DNA from 2 places in the Pandoraea fibrosis genome. Region 2 is predicted to be linked to the other one. Evidence: riboswitches for the same ligand, from Rfam matches in the RefSeq annotation. Region 2 holds a riboswitch; the other holds the start of a gene.
The links. Region 2 has a riboswitch for thiamine pyrophosphate ahead of PI93_RS05345 (FAD-dependent oxidoreductase). Riboswitches for the same ligand answer to the same signal wherever they lie in the genome.

Region 1 (7,167 bases), 820 kb from region 2:
CTTCGCCCGTCTCGCTGGCGTCGCTGAAAATCCGTTTCGGGCAATCGGGCGTCGCAGGCGATTTGCGCATGCTGATCAGTCGCGCGTTTTCCGACTTCGCCCGCTGGGGCATTGCCGTCGGTTGGGGCGACGACAAACACGCCGATGTGCGGCTGCTGCCGACGCGCGGCCGGGGCAAGGGGCCGTTCTGGCTCGCCCGGCAGGAGATGTCGCGCATCGTGGTGACGATCGGCGACACGACGCCCGACGATCCGCGTCGCGCCATCGCCGCATTTCTGGGACTGCCGCAAGACTCCGCCGGGGATACCCAATCGCCCGCGCTCGACTACGTGATGCAGGACATTGCGTTTTGGCATCACCTCACGCTCGGCAAACGCGATATGCAGGACGGTGTGTTCTTCGCGCCGCCGCAAGCCCCCACGCCAGGCGAAGGGCGACGTCAGCGCACCGGCGCGATCCCGTCGTTCCATGCGGCACAAGTTTGTGCCGTCGACGACGTGCAACGCGGCATTGCGCTGCTTGCCGAGACGATCGTGTGGCGCCGCATGGGCGATGCCGCACGCACGAAACAAACGCTCGCAACGCTCGCTGCGACCTTCGGTGCGAATCCGCCCGGCTCGCCCACGCTACGGGCCATGCATTGGATCGTGCAGGCATGGCAGGCGTATGCCTTGCGCGACGAGGCGGGTGCGTTTGCCCACCTGCAACGCATCGGCGACGACGCATCGCTCGCCCCCTGCCTCGTCTACAACCCGCGCATCCGCTTCGAAAGCCGGAACTTGCAGGCATTGCTCTATAAGTCGCACGCGGCGCGCCCCGGCCCGATGCCTGCGCGCGCGCAATCGGCGGCCAATGCCCTGACGGCCTTCTCCGATGCCTTGCAGGCGGCGTTCGAAGCCGACTCCATCGAGCTGGCACAACACGTGGCGGCCAACATCGGGCTGTCGCTGTGGTTGTTCTGGCAGGGGGCGCTCATCGACGTCGGCCGACGTCTTGCCGCAGCCGACGTGCAACGTCAGGCACTGCGCTGGATCGGTCTGTCGGAGTGGATCTGCGACCGGTTCGGTGTTGGCGGCAACTCGGTCTGGAATACGGTCTTCCTGCTACGCATCGCGCGAGGCGGCGTGCCGGTGCGGCGCGACCCCGATCTGGCGACGTTGCGTGCGAGTACGCCGCTCGCTGTCGACGCCTTTCTCGATGCGGTACAGCCGTTCGGCGCCCCCTTCTCGCGCGCCAAGGGCTTCACGCAATGGACGGAAGTGGTGGCCACGACGCTGGCCGATCATGAAGAGGGACGCGTTCGCTTCGAGCCATTGCAACTCGCCAACCTATGGTTCGAAATGTTGTGGTTTGCGCTGCATCAGGATGGCGATTCGCCGCAGGCGTTACACGCCGCCCAGTCGCTGGGCCGCGTGTTGCCGATGCTGCCGCCGCCCGACCGGCGGTTCTTCCGCGACGCGCTGCGGCTGATGCCGCGAGAGTTTCAACGCGAAGTCCGTCTGGCGCAGTGAAATCGGCCTCAGCCGGTGGGCTTCGCGTTCGATCGGGCCGTAGCGGATGACGGGCATTCGCGGATGGCTAGCGCACGGTTAGCGCACGCCTTGCGGTGTTTTCGGCAGCGACGAGCGGAACGAGATCGCCACCCGGTTCCACGCGTTGATCGTTGCGATCGCAAACGTCAGATCGGTGATCTGCTTGTCGTCGTAGTGCGCCCGCAGCGCGTCGAAAACGGCGTCGGGCACATGGCCATCCTGTACGTTGGTGACCGCCTCCGTCCAGGCCAGCGCTGCACGCTCGGCCGGCGAATACAGCTCAGTCTCGCGCCAGGCGGCGAGCAGATGCAAACGACGCGAATCGATCCCCACTTTCAGCCCGTCGGTCACATGCATGTCGATGCAGAACGCGCAGCCGTTGAGTTGCGACGCACGCAGCCAGACCAGTTCCACCAGCCCGTCCGGCAAGCCGCAGTCGTGGAAGTAACGGCTCAGCGTGCCGAGATGTTCGTAGGGGCGCGAGGAAGCTTTGATGAAGTTCAGGCGTTGCATGAGTCGAATCTCCCTTCAGGTCAGAAAAATGCCGAGATAGCCGGGGTATGCCGCCATCACACATCCCATGGCAGACGATGCATCCACACCCCAGACACCTTCTGAACGATACGCACCCCTTGTCCCATTCAGAAGAGCCAAAACCGAATAGAATCGCTAGGCCAAAGTCAGTCGAGCCGGCCACCAGGGAGGGCGGTGCCGGATGACTTCCCCATCAAGTCACGCGAGACATCACGCCATGTCCGAAACATCCAGCCGTCCCGCACTCGCCGCTCTGCATCTGGCCGACGCCATGCAAACTACGGGCATGCCGACCTACCGGGCGTTGTACGAGCGCATTCGCGAGGGCATTCTCTCGGGCAAGCTCGCGCCGTCGAGCCGATTGCCATCGACGCGCGCGCTCGCGAGCGAACTCGGCGTGGCGCGCGGCACGGTCGAAGCGGCTTACGAACGGCTCGTCGCGGAAGGCTTCGTGATCGGGCGTGGTGCCGCCGGGAGTCGCGTCAACCCTCAGTTGGAGGGCACACGGCTCGAGGCCGCCGCGAAAGCGATGCCCCCGCGTGTCGACACCACCCGATCGAGCCGCGCCTCGCCAAGCGAAACGTCTGATACGTTCAATCGCCCACCGACGTCCGTGCGCGATGTGCCCGAAAACCCCAACAGCATCCCGTTGAATGCTTTCGGCATGCCGTTTCCCTTGCAAAACGGCATGCCCGCCCTCGATGAATTCCCGCGCAAGCTGTGGGCACGCCTCGCGGCACGTCACGCGCGGCATCTTTCCCCCGAGGGACTGCATTATCAGAGCGCCATTGGCTGGGCGCCGCTGCGCGAAGCCATTGCCGGTTATCTCGCGATTGCACGCGGCATTCACTGCGAACCCGGCCAGATCATCGTCACGGCGGGTTATCAGGGCGCGCTAGCCTTGATCGCCCGTGTGCTGCTGCGCCCGGGCGATGCCATATGGTGCGAGGATCCGGGCTATTTCCGCGCACAGGCGGGACTTCGGATGACCGGCGCCACGTTAGTGGCGGTGCCTGTCGATCAGGAGGGACTCGACGTCGCGGCCGGCGAGCGGACCGCTCCCGACGCACGGCTCGCGGTCGTCACCCCGTCGCACCAGTCGCCGCTATCCGTCACGCTGCCGCTTGAGCGCCGTCTGGCCCTGCTGGCGTGGGCGCAGGCGCATGGCGCCTGGATCGTCGAAGACGACTACGACAGCGAATTCCGCTACACCGGCGCGCCGTTGCCCGCGCTCAAGAGTCTGGATGGCGGGGAGCGTGTGCTCTACGCCGGATCGTTCAGCAAGGTGCTGTTTCCCGGTTTGCGCCTCGGCTATCTGGTGGTGCCGCCCTCGCTGTGCGATGCGTTCGTCGCCAACGCGTCGCTGGCCTCCCCTACTCAGGGATGGATCGAACAGGCGACTGTCACCGATTTCATTACCCAGGGACACTTCAGCCGCCACATCAAACGCATGCGCCAGCTCTATGGCGAGCGCCGCGCGGCGCTCGCGCAGGCGCTGCGTCAACACCTGCCGGGACGCATCGAACTCGCACAACAAGCCGGCGGCATGCATTTGCTCGGCTGGCTGGAGACACATCGCAACGATCGCGCGTTGTGCCGCACGGCGTTCGGACATGGCATTGCGCCGGGGGCGCTGTCCTTCTTCAGCGTCACCCGCCCATTGCCACCGGCACTCGTGATGAGCTTTACCAACGTGCCCGAAACGTTGGCCGATGACGTTGCCCAGCGGCTCGCTCGCGCCTTCGACGACGATGACAAAGTCCACGCCGCCAAGTGACGCCAGCCCCGCCAGCGAAGTGGGTATCGGCACTCTGCATGCCGCATTGCACCATCATCCGTTCACGTTTTTCGGGACACGTCGTGCTTGTGTTTGCCGGGCATGTCGGTGTATCGTTGCCGCAAAGCTAGCGCAGGGGTCCTGCAACGTGAGTTGTGGGTGAGAAATACCCTTAGAACCTGATCTGGATAATGCCAGCGCAGGGAGCGTAGAAGTTCCTCGCCCCCGTTCATGCTCCTGAGCCGCTTTGCGCCGAATTTGTCGGCGTCAACACGTGCCCCGCCAGGAGACATTGCATGAACGCCAATCCGAAGTTCCTCTCAGCCAACGCGCGCGTGGACGAAGCCGCGATCGCACCGCTGCCGAATTCCCGAAAGATCTACGTCACCGGCTCGCGCCCCGACCTGCGTGTTCCGATGCGTGAAATCTCGCAATCCGACACGCCAACGAGCTTTGGCGGCGAGAAGAACCCGCCGATCTACGTCTACGACACGTCCGGTCCGTACACGGATCCCGACGCCCGCATCGATATCCGCTCCGGTCTGCCCGCACTGCGCGCCGCCTGGATCGAAGAGCGTGGCGACACCGAAGCGCTGCCGGGCCTGACCTCGACGTTTGGCCGTGAGCGTGCCGCCGACACCGCCACCGCCGACCTGCGCTTCCCGGGCCTGCATCGCACGCCGCGCCGCGCCAAGGCCGGCAAGAACGTCACGCAGATGCACTACGCGCGTCAGGGCATCATCACGCCCGAAATGGAGTACATCGCCATTCGCGAAAACCTGCGCCGTCAGGAATACATCGAAAGCGTGCGCAACGCCGGTCCGCAGGGCGAGCGTCTCGCGAAGCTGCTCTCGCGTCAGCACCCGGGTCAGCACTTCGGCGCCAGCCTTCCCGCCGAGATCACGCCGGAATTCGTGCGTAGCGAAATCGCGCGCGGCCGCGCCATCATCCCGAACAACATCAATCACCCGGAATCCGAGCCGATGATCATCGGCCGCAACTTCCTCGTGAAGATCAACGCGAACATCGGCAACTCGGCCGTGACGTCGTCGATCGGCGAAGAAGTCGACAAGATGACGTGGGCGATCCGCTGGGGTGGCGACACGGTGATGGATCTGTCGACCGGCAAGCACATCCACGAGACGCGTGAGTGGATTCTGCGCAACAGCCCGGTGCCCATCGGCACGGTGCCGATCTATCAAGCGCTCGAGAAAGTGAACGGCAAGGCCGAAGAACTGACGTGGGAAATGTTCCGCGACACGCTCATCGAACAGGCCGAGCAAGGCGTGGATTACTTCACGATTCACGCCGGTGTGCGCCTCGCGTATGTGCCGATGACCGCAAACCGCATGACCGGTATCGTGAGCCGAGGCGGCTCGATCATGGCCAAGTGGTGCCTCGCCCATCACAAGGAAAGCTTCCTGTACACGCACTTCGAAGAGATCTGCGAAATCATGAAGGCATATGACGTCGCATTCTCGCTCGGCGACGGCCTGCGTCCCGGCTCGATCTACGACGCCAACGACGAAGCCCAACTCTCCGAGCTGAAGACGCTGGGCGAACTCACCCAGATCGCCTGGAAGCACGACGTGCAGGTCATGATCGAAGGCCCGGGCCACGTGCCGATGCAGCTCATCAAGGAGAACATGGATCTCCAGCTGGAGTACTGCGACGAAGCCCCGTTCTACACGCTCGGACCGTTGACGACGGACATCGCCCCCGGCTACGACCACATCACGTCGGGCATCGGTGCGGCGACCATCGGCTGGTACGGCACGGCCATGCTGTGCTATGTCACGCCGAAGGAACACCTTGGCTTGCCGAACAAGGACGACGTGAAGGAAGGCATCATCACGTACAAGCTCGCCGCGCACGCCGCCGATCTGGCCAAGGGCCATCCGGGCTCGCAGATTCGCGACAACGCGCTGTCGAAAGCACGCTTCGAATTCCGTTGGGAAGACCAGTTCAATCTGGGTCTCGATCCGGACAAGGCACGCGAATTCCACGATGAAACGTTGCCGAAGGACTCCGCCAAGGTGGCACACTTCTGCTCGATGTGTGGCCCGCACTTCTGCTCGATGAAGATCACGCAGGACGTGCGCGACTATGCCGCCAAGCAAGGCCTTAGCGACGAAGCGGCACTCAAGCAAGGCATGGAAGTCAAGGCGGTCGAGTTCGTCAAGAGCGGCGCCGAAATCTATCGCCGTACCTGACGCGACACCACAGCGTGCGGCGTGTCGTTCGCGCCGCGCGCAGGCCGTTCGCGCCAGTGAAATGCCAACGCGCCCGGGTCATACCGGGCGCGTTTTTTCATGGATGACGGCCGGCGATTCCTCGTTCGCCGGATCGGATGCGTTTAGCGTTGCGCCGACGCGTCGGTGGTGGCGTCAGCCGGCGCCGTCGGCAGGCCACGCATGGTGAGCTGGTTGCGCAGCCGCTGCGTTGCGATGTGCGGCGGCTTCGAGGACATCAACGTCGCCAGTGCCGTGAAGGACCGCGTGTTGGATGCCGGCAGCGCTGCGGCGTCGAGCACCTGCGCGTGGCGCATCTCCCAGTGACGCTCACCGAGTTGCTCGATCCCGAGCGTGAGCTTGACCCACTCGTCCGTGCCCAGTCCGACCGAGGATGGCAGATCGGATCGCACCATCGCCTGATGCATCGGCATGCCATTGGCACATCCCACGCGAAGCATCCATTCGGTACTCGCCCGCGTTGGCAGCACGCGCGAGCCCTGCTGCAACCGATCGCACACCTTCTCGATGAATTTTCCGGGCGACTCCAGTTCGTCGCAGGCTCTCGACCACTCCTTCTTGCCCGCCAGCGCCGGATGGCCCGTCCAACGTCGAGCGGTATCCGCAACGATCGCCGTCACATCGTCACGGCTGGTTTCGAACGCCACCGTGCCATTGCGCCCGCCAGTGCCGAGTAACGAACCACGCACGATATCCCGACAAATCTGCGCGCGCTCGCTGCGATCCTCGGGCATACAGACCGGATGATTTCGACTGTCCAGCGACGTGATGCGTGGGTTGAGGCTCTGCGCACTGGCGCAGAGATAGAGGGTCTCCATGGCCGATGCACTCAGCACAGGCGCGGCCCCACGCGGGACACCACTCGTCGGAACGGCCAGCGGCGTAGGCAACACATCGACGCTGTCCACGTCGGCCGGCACCGACAGGAATGCGTCGAAGGAAGCGCCCGGCGAGGTGTCGTCCACGGACACGCCCAGGAAATCACTGCCGAATGCCTTGCCCATGCGTTGCGGCACCGGCGCGGCATGCGAATCGCTGACCGACCAGGGATGCGCGACAGCGCTGGCGCGGA
Region 2 (7,167 bases):
GTCGATGCCGATGGCGGCTATTGGACGTGCGCCAACGATGGCAGCCGCTTGTTGCGATTCACGCCTGCGGGGGCGTTGGATCGCGAGATTGTGTTGCCGGTATCGAAGCCGTCGATGTGTGCATTCGGCGGACGCGATTTCGACACGTTGTTCGTCACATCGATTCGTCCGGGCACGGGAGCCAACGAACACGACGGTCATGTCTTCGCCGTGCGTTGTGGCGTGCAGGGATTGCCGGAAGCGCCTTATGCGGGATCTATAGGCGCGTTTTCGGCGGCAGGTGTGTAGGCGGGGGTAGGTCGGTAGCGACGCCGCGCGCAGGTGAACAAGCGGCGAGCACCGCGGAAGTGGTGCCGGGTTGGCTGGCTGACGTGGATGGCAGCCCGGTGAGGCAGCGGGACGCCGGATCGACAAAGGTTAGCGATCCGGCGTCCCGTTTTGCCATCGTCGCTCAGACCGATGGCGGGGCAGATATCAATGCGTGAAGTCCGCCGGGACGAGCGACTTGCCGCGCGTCTCGGGCAGCAGCAACGCGCATACGACCACGAGCAGATAGCCGCCACCCGCGACCAGGCCGATGGCCTTCACGAGCGAGCCGGTCTGCGCGAGCATGCCCACGGCGATGGGGAAGAACGAGCCGATGCCGCGACCAAGGTTGTAGCAGAAACCTTGTCCGGAGCCGCGGATGTGGTTCGGATACAGCTCCGTCAGATAGGCGCCGATCCCCGCGAAAATGCCTTGCACGACGATGCCGAGCGGGAAGCCGAGCAACAGCATCGCGCTGTCGGTGATCGGCAGCATCGTGTACGCCATGCCGAGCACGAACGAGGCGACGGCGAAGAAGATGAAGGCGCCGCGACGGCCGAGTTTGTCGGAGAGGATCGCGCCGACGATATAGCCCACGAACGATCCGACGATCAGCACAATCAGATACGCGCTCGTGTTGAACACCGAGAGACCGCGCACCGTCTTCAGATATGTCGGCAACCACGTCGTAATCGCGTAGTAGCCGCCCAGCATGCCGGAGCACAGCAAGCTGCCGAGGATCGTCGTCTTGAGATGTTCGGGCGCGAAGATCTGCATGAAGTTGCCTTGCAGCTTGCCCTCGGCAATCTTGCGGCGGGTCTGCGTGAAGATCTCCGGGTCCGACACGTTACGGCGCACATACGTGATCCACAGCGCCGGCACGATACCGATCCAGAAGCACGCGCGCCACGCGGTCCCTTCGTCGAGCACCGCGAAGAAGAACCAATACAGCAGCGCGGCGGCAGCCCAGCCGACCGACCAACTGCTTTGCACCGTACCGACCGCTTTCGCGCGATGCTGCGGCGAGCGGATCATCTCGCCCATCATCATCGTCACGACGGTCCATTCCCCACCGAAGCCGATGCCTTGCAACGTGCGCGTGATGAGCAACTGCCAGAACGAGTTCGTGAAGCCCGAGAGGAACGTGAACAGGCAGAACGTGGCGATCGTCCATTGCAGCACGCGCACGCGGCCGTAGCGATCCGCAAGAATGCCGGCGAGCCATCCGCCTACGGCGGACGAGATCAGCGAGCTGGTCGCGATCATGCCGGCCTCGCCCTTCGTCATGCCCCACGCGGCGATAAGCGTGGGTATCAGGAAGGAATAGATCATGAAATCGAACGCGTCGACGGCGTAGCCGCCGAAGCCGGCATACAGGGCCTTGCGTTCTTTCGTATTGAGTTCCTTGAACCAGGAAAAAAATGCCATGAAGACTCCTCGGTGGATCGTGTGCTTGTCGTTATGTGTGTGACGTGTGTTTTTCTTGTGGGGTGCGCAAACTCGCGCGCGACTCAGAGCGTCAGGCCGCCGTCGACGTGAATCACCTGTCCCGTGATCTGACGCGCATGCCGGCCGAGCAGAAAGACGGCGAGCGCGGCGATGTCGTCGGGTTCGCAGAGGCGGCCGGTCGGCGTGGCGTCGGCTGCGCGCTGCCATGCGGCCGGATCGATGGCGGAGTGGCCACTGTCTTTACGTGTGTAGCCGGGCGCGACGCAGTTGATCGTCACGCCCAAGCGAGCGTATTCGGCGGCGGCGCTTCTGGCGAGCGCCTCGATGGCGGCCTTGGCAGCGGCGGTTGCGGGAAAGCCGGGTTGATTCGGCGCGAAGCGGTGTGCCACGAACGAACTGATGGCCACCACGCTGGCCTGCGGCGAGCGTTGCAGATCGGGTAACGCGCTGCGCAGGAGCGCGGCGAATGCGCCGGGCATGGCGGCGAGCGTGCGCGCAAAGGCCTCGTCGTCCACATCGGCCAGATGCTGTCGCGTGGCGAAGCCCGCGTTGCTCACGAGTTGGTCGACGGGGCCGAAGGCGTCGTGCGCGGCGTCGATCAACCGTGTGGCGGCAGAGGTCTCGGCGAGGTCGCCGAACCAGACGGCGCACTGCGCGCCGAGCGCCTCGCAGGCGCGACGTACCTCGGCGAGACGCGCCTGACTCTCGTCAGAAGCCCCGCGGGTATGGAGTAACAGGTGAGTTTCCGGGCCGGCAAGCCGGCGGGCGATGGCCGCACCGATGCCGGAAGCGGCGCCGGTTACGACGATAGTGCGTCCGGCGCGTCGGTGAGACTGGCCGGACAAGGAAGCGGGGGTGGTCACGATGAGGCCGAGTCAGGCAAAGGGTGCCCGTGATTATGCCAAAGCCCTCGTGCGCCGGGACAGGCGCGTCAATATTATTTAGGAAGTGAATGAATTGGCGTGCGCGCCTGCTACGCGGCGCCCGCCACCTGTGAGGGTTCGACGTCGCCGGTGGCCCGCAACGTCATGGTGTGTTGATGGAAGCGGCCGAGGGTCTCGCGGTGCGCCACACTCACCATCGCCGTGTTGGGCAAACGCGCATGCAACGCTTCGTACACGGCCTCTTCGGTCTCCACGTCGAGTGCGCTGGTGGCCTCGTCGAGGAACAGGTAATCGGGCTTCTGGAGCAACGCACGCGCCGCGGCGAGCCGTTGCTGTTCCCCGCCCGAGAGCCGTCGTGCCCAGTGGGCGGGCGTTGACAACTCGCTCGCGTATTGGTCCATGTTGACGGCGGCGAGCGCGTCACGGCACTCGGCGTCGCTGAACGTGTCGGGCGGCGAGGGGAACGCCAGTGCGGCCTTCAAGGTGTCGATGGGCAGATAGCTCTGTTGCGAGAGGAACAGCACGCGGGCGTTGGCGGGGACGTCGATGCGCCCGCTGCCGAAGGGCCAAAGACCCGCGAGGGCGCGCAACAAGGTGCTTTTGCCGCAACCCGAACGGCCGCGAATGAGCCAGTGGGAACCCGGTGTGAACGCGAACGTTCCGGCGGCTGCGAGCGGTACGCCATTGGGAAGCGCCAGATGCAGATCGGTCGCCGCATACCCGGGAGCGGACGAACTGTTCGCTGTCACGACCGAGATGGCGCCTGCATGGGGTTGCTGTGGTGGCTCGTCGATCACGCGCGTGAATTCGCGCAGACGATTGATCGTCGCTTTCCAGTCGGCCAGTGTCGCGAAGCTGTTCACGAACCACGAAAAGCCGTCGCTGACCTGCCCGAAGGCGTCGATGATTCGCATGAGCACGCCGAGGGTGAACGCGCCCGCGAAGTAGCGAGGGGCCGCCGCCATGATCGGGAAGACGATGGCGATCTGCGCGTAAATCGAGTTGGCGAAGATCAGGCGCTTCGTTACGACCATGATTTGCCACCAGTTCTCGCGCACTGCGCCAAACGCCGACTTCAGACGAGACAGTTCGGCGCCTTCGCCGCGATAGAGCGCGACCTGCTCGGCCGATTCGCGCAAACGCACCAGCAGAAAACGGAAATCGGCTTCCACCTGTTGCTGCCGGTAGCTAAGGCCCACGAGCGGACGGCCGACCTTGAAGATGAAAAACGAGCCTACGACGGCATAAAGCGCCGCAACCCAGACCATGTAGCCCGGGATAGTGATGTTCATGCCGCCGAGCAGGAACGATACTGCGCCGGAGATCGTCCAGAGAATCGTGATGAACGAGAACAGCGAGACGAGCGTCGTCAGCAAGTCGAGCGACAGCGCCAGCGACGAGTTGACCAACGTGCGGATATCTTCCGAAATACGTTGGTCGGGGTTGTCGGCGAGATGGTCGCGCTCGATGCGGTAATACGCCTGACGGGTGAACCACTTCGACAGGTTCGTATCGGTTACCCATTGCCGCCAGCGGATTTCGAGCATCTGGCGGAAGTAGGTGCGGAACGTGGCGATGATGATGAAGCTGAAGGCAAGGATCGCGAATTCGGCGAGCGACGACTTGAAGACAGGCCAGTCGCGCTTGTCGAGGGCGTCGTAAAAGCCGGCGTTCCACGCGTTCAGGCGCACGTTGATGAACACGACCGCCAGATTCAGCGCCACAACGAGCGCCAGCAATCGGCGCCCCTCCCAACGTTTCTCCGAGACCCAGTAAGGCCGGATCAATTGCCAGGCCGTAGGGTGCTTCGGCGGCTTGGGCGCCGGGGTGGCGACGGGGTCGCCGGGCGGGGGCACCTCGGGCGATTGGGGGGACATCGGCGTGTGGACCATGATCGTCTGGCGGCACTGCCGCAGTGGTGCAATGTGTGATGGGGGACGACGGCTCATTTGACCTCAGTTCCCGATGCTGCGTTGCACGAATTGCGCCCTGAAACTCGCGTCACACCGAATTTCAGTTTACGTGTTGTTACAAGGCCCGGGAGATTCGTCGAAAAACGAGACGCAACGGGCGTGTAACCGGCCGGGAACCCAGCTTGCACGGGCGTCGGCATCTATGTTGTAATGGCTGCGGGCGAAACAGGGGTGCTCCGTGACCATGCGTAACGACGTCACGGGGCTGAGAGAGACCCTTTGCACCCGACCCGGGTAATACCGGCGTGGGAAGTTTCCGACTCCTCCAGTGGGGTAAGGTGTCCAACACCGTTTCGTCCTTTTGCTTTCATGAGGAAAGGACCCCATGCGCTGCCTTCCACCGATTCCTTCGTATTCCCCTGATTGCCTGCGCGCCGTGACGGCTTGCGCGGCCATGCGCGTATGAGCGCCACGACACTCCGTTCGGCTTCTCGTCCCGACGTCGCCATCCTCGGCGGCGGGCTATCCGGCCGTCTTCTGGCCTGGCAACTGGTTCGCGCCGGCGTGCGCGTGGCGCTGTATGAGCGGGGTGACGCCGACGGATCGTCTGCCGCCGGCTGGGTCGCGGCTGCCATGCTCGCGCCGCTGGCCGAGGCCGCCGTGGCGGAGCCGAGCATCGTCGAGATGGGCGCGGCCGGTCTCGAGCGCTGGCCGTCGCTGATCGATGGCTTGCCCGAGCCTGTCTTCTTCCAACGCAACGGCACGCTGGTCGTGTGGCATCAGCCCGACCGTGCCGAAGCCGTGATGTTCGATCGGCGCATGCGCGCGAATGCCCCGCCGGCATTGCTGCGTGGTGGCGTCGAGCGGGTGGCGGGTGCGCAATTGGGCGAGGTCGAGCCTGCGCTGGCCGGGCGTTTTCAGGAAGGTTGGCTGCTGCCGAACGAGGGGCAACTCGACAACCGTCAATTGCTGCGCGCACTGGCGGCCGGTCTCGAAAAGGCGGGGGCAGAACTGCATTGGCATACGGAGATCGCGGAAGGGGCCTATCCCGACGCGGGGCTCGTCATCGATTGCCGTGGGTTGGGCGCTCGCGAAGTCCTCACGCGATTGCGCGGTGTGCGCGGCGAAGTGGTGCGCATTCACGCGCCGGGTATCGGGCTGCGCCGACCGGTACGGTTGCTGCATCCGCGTTACCCGATCTATATCGCGCCCAAGGAAAACGATCTGTATGTGATCGGCGCGACCGAACTCGAGTCGGAAGACATGTCGCCGATGACCGTGCGCTCGGCGCTCGAACTGCTCTCGGCGGCGCATTCGCTGAACCCGGCGTTCGGCGAGGCGCGCATTATCGAGTTGAACGTCAACTGCCGCCCCGCGCTGCCCGATCATCTGCCGCGTGTGCAGTGGGACGGGGCGCGGCTGTTGCGAGTGAACGGTTTGTACCGGCATGGCTATCTGCTGGCGCCGGCAGTCACGGGAGAGGCTTGCGCGCTGGCGCAGGCATTGATGCAATCGACGGGCGCTGCACCGACCGCGTTCGACTGGGAAACGTGGCGAGCGAGCCGGCCGTGGCCGGACCTGTTCCGTCAGGCATGAGAGGGAGCTGTACGCGATGGACATCCATATCAATCAACAGACGCTGAGCGTGGCCGAGACGGCGACGCTGGCCGAGGCGCTTGCCGCCTACGGCGCGCAGCCGCCGTTCGCGGCGGCGATCAATGGGCAATTCGTGCCCAAGACGCAATACGCGGCGCGCACGCTCGCGCAGGGCGACAAGATCGATGTCGTGCAACCGGTCGCCGGAGGCTGAAATGAACGCATTCACCGAATCGGCCAACGTGGCCGCAGGCAGCGCGCGTGACGCGCTCACGCTGTACGACACTCGCTTTGGCAGCCGTTTTCTGTTGGGCACGGCGCGCTATCCGTCGCTGCAAGCGCTCAACGATTCCATCGACGCGGCGCGCCCGGGCATGGTGACGGTGGCGTTGCGCCGCCAACTGTCGGGCAACGGGGTGCAGGCCTCGGAAGGGCATTTCTGGGAAACGCTGCGTCGTCTCGCGGTGCCGGTGCTGCCCAATACGGCAGGCTGCCATTCGGTACAGGAAGCGGTGACGACGGCGCAAATGGCGCGCGAAGTCTTCGAGACCGACTGGATCAAGCTCGAACTGATCGGCGACGATTACACGCTCCAACCCGATCCGTTCGGTCTGGTGACGGCCGCCGAGCAACTGATTCGCGACGGCTTCAAGGTGTTGCCGTATTGCACGGAAGATCTGGTGCTGTGCCGTCGTCTGCTCGACGTCGGTTGTCAGGCGCTGATGCCGTGGGGCGCGCCGATCGGCACGGGCAAGGGGGTGATCAATCCCTACGGTTTGCGGTTGCTGCGCGACCGTTTGCCGGATACGCCGCTGATTGTCGACGCGGGTCTCGGTCTGCCGTCGCACGCCTGTCAGGTGATGGAGTGGGGCTACGACGGCGTGTTGCTCAACACCGCCGTGGCGCTCGCCGCGCAACCGGTGGAGATGGCAGGCGCGTTTGCCGGAGCGATCAAGGCGGGGCGTGCCGCATGGCTCGCCGGCCCGATGGCCGAGCGCGAAAGCGCCGAGGCGAGCACG

Region 1: linked by a shared signal. The riboswitch ahead of thiC (phosphomethylpyrimidine synthase ThiC) and the one ahead of PI93_RS05345 (FAD-dependent oxidoreductase) in region 2 are both predicted to bind thiamine pyrophosphate.

What each region holds. Positions count from the first base shown of each region.
Region 1 covers NZ_CP047385.1:2,023,744-2,030,910, reverse strand. Annotated here, with positions in the region: gene PI93_RS09100 (hypothetical protein) at 1-1,511, shown strand, start outside; gene PI93_RS09095 (carboxymuconolactone decarboxylase family protein) at 1,590-2,045, opposite strand; gene pdxR (MocR-like pyridoxine biosynthesis transcription factor PdxR) at 2,284-3,843, shown strand; TPP riboswitch at 3,968-4,066, shown strand; gene thiC (phosphomethylpyrimidine synthase ThiC) at 4,140-6,056, shown strand; gene PI93_RS09080 (hypothetical protein) at 6,200-7,167, opposite strand, start outside.
Region 2 covers NZ_CP047385.1:1,199,920-1,207,086, forward strand. Annotated here, with positions in the region: gene PI93_RS05325 (SMP-30/gluconolactonase/LRE family protein) at 1-288, shown strand, start outside; gene PI93_RS05330 (MFS transporter) at 475-1,734, opposite strand; gene PI93_RS05335 (SDR family NAD(P)-dependent oxidoreductase) at 1,818-2,618, opposite strand; gene PI93_RS05340 (ABC transporter ATP-binding protein/permease) at 2,729-4,516, opposite strand; TPP riboswitch at 4,770-4,881, shown strand; gene PI93_RS05345 (FAD-dependent oxidoreductase) at 5,015-6,148, shown strand; gene thiS (sulfur carrier protein ThiS) at 6,165-6,362, shown strand; gene PI93_RS05355 (thiazole synthase) at 6,364-7,167, shown strand, end outside.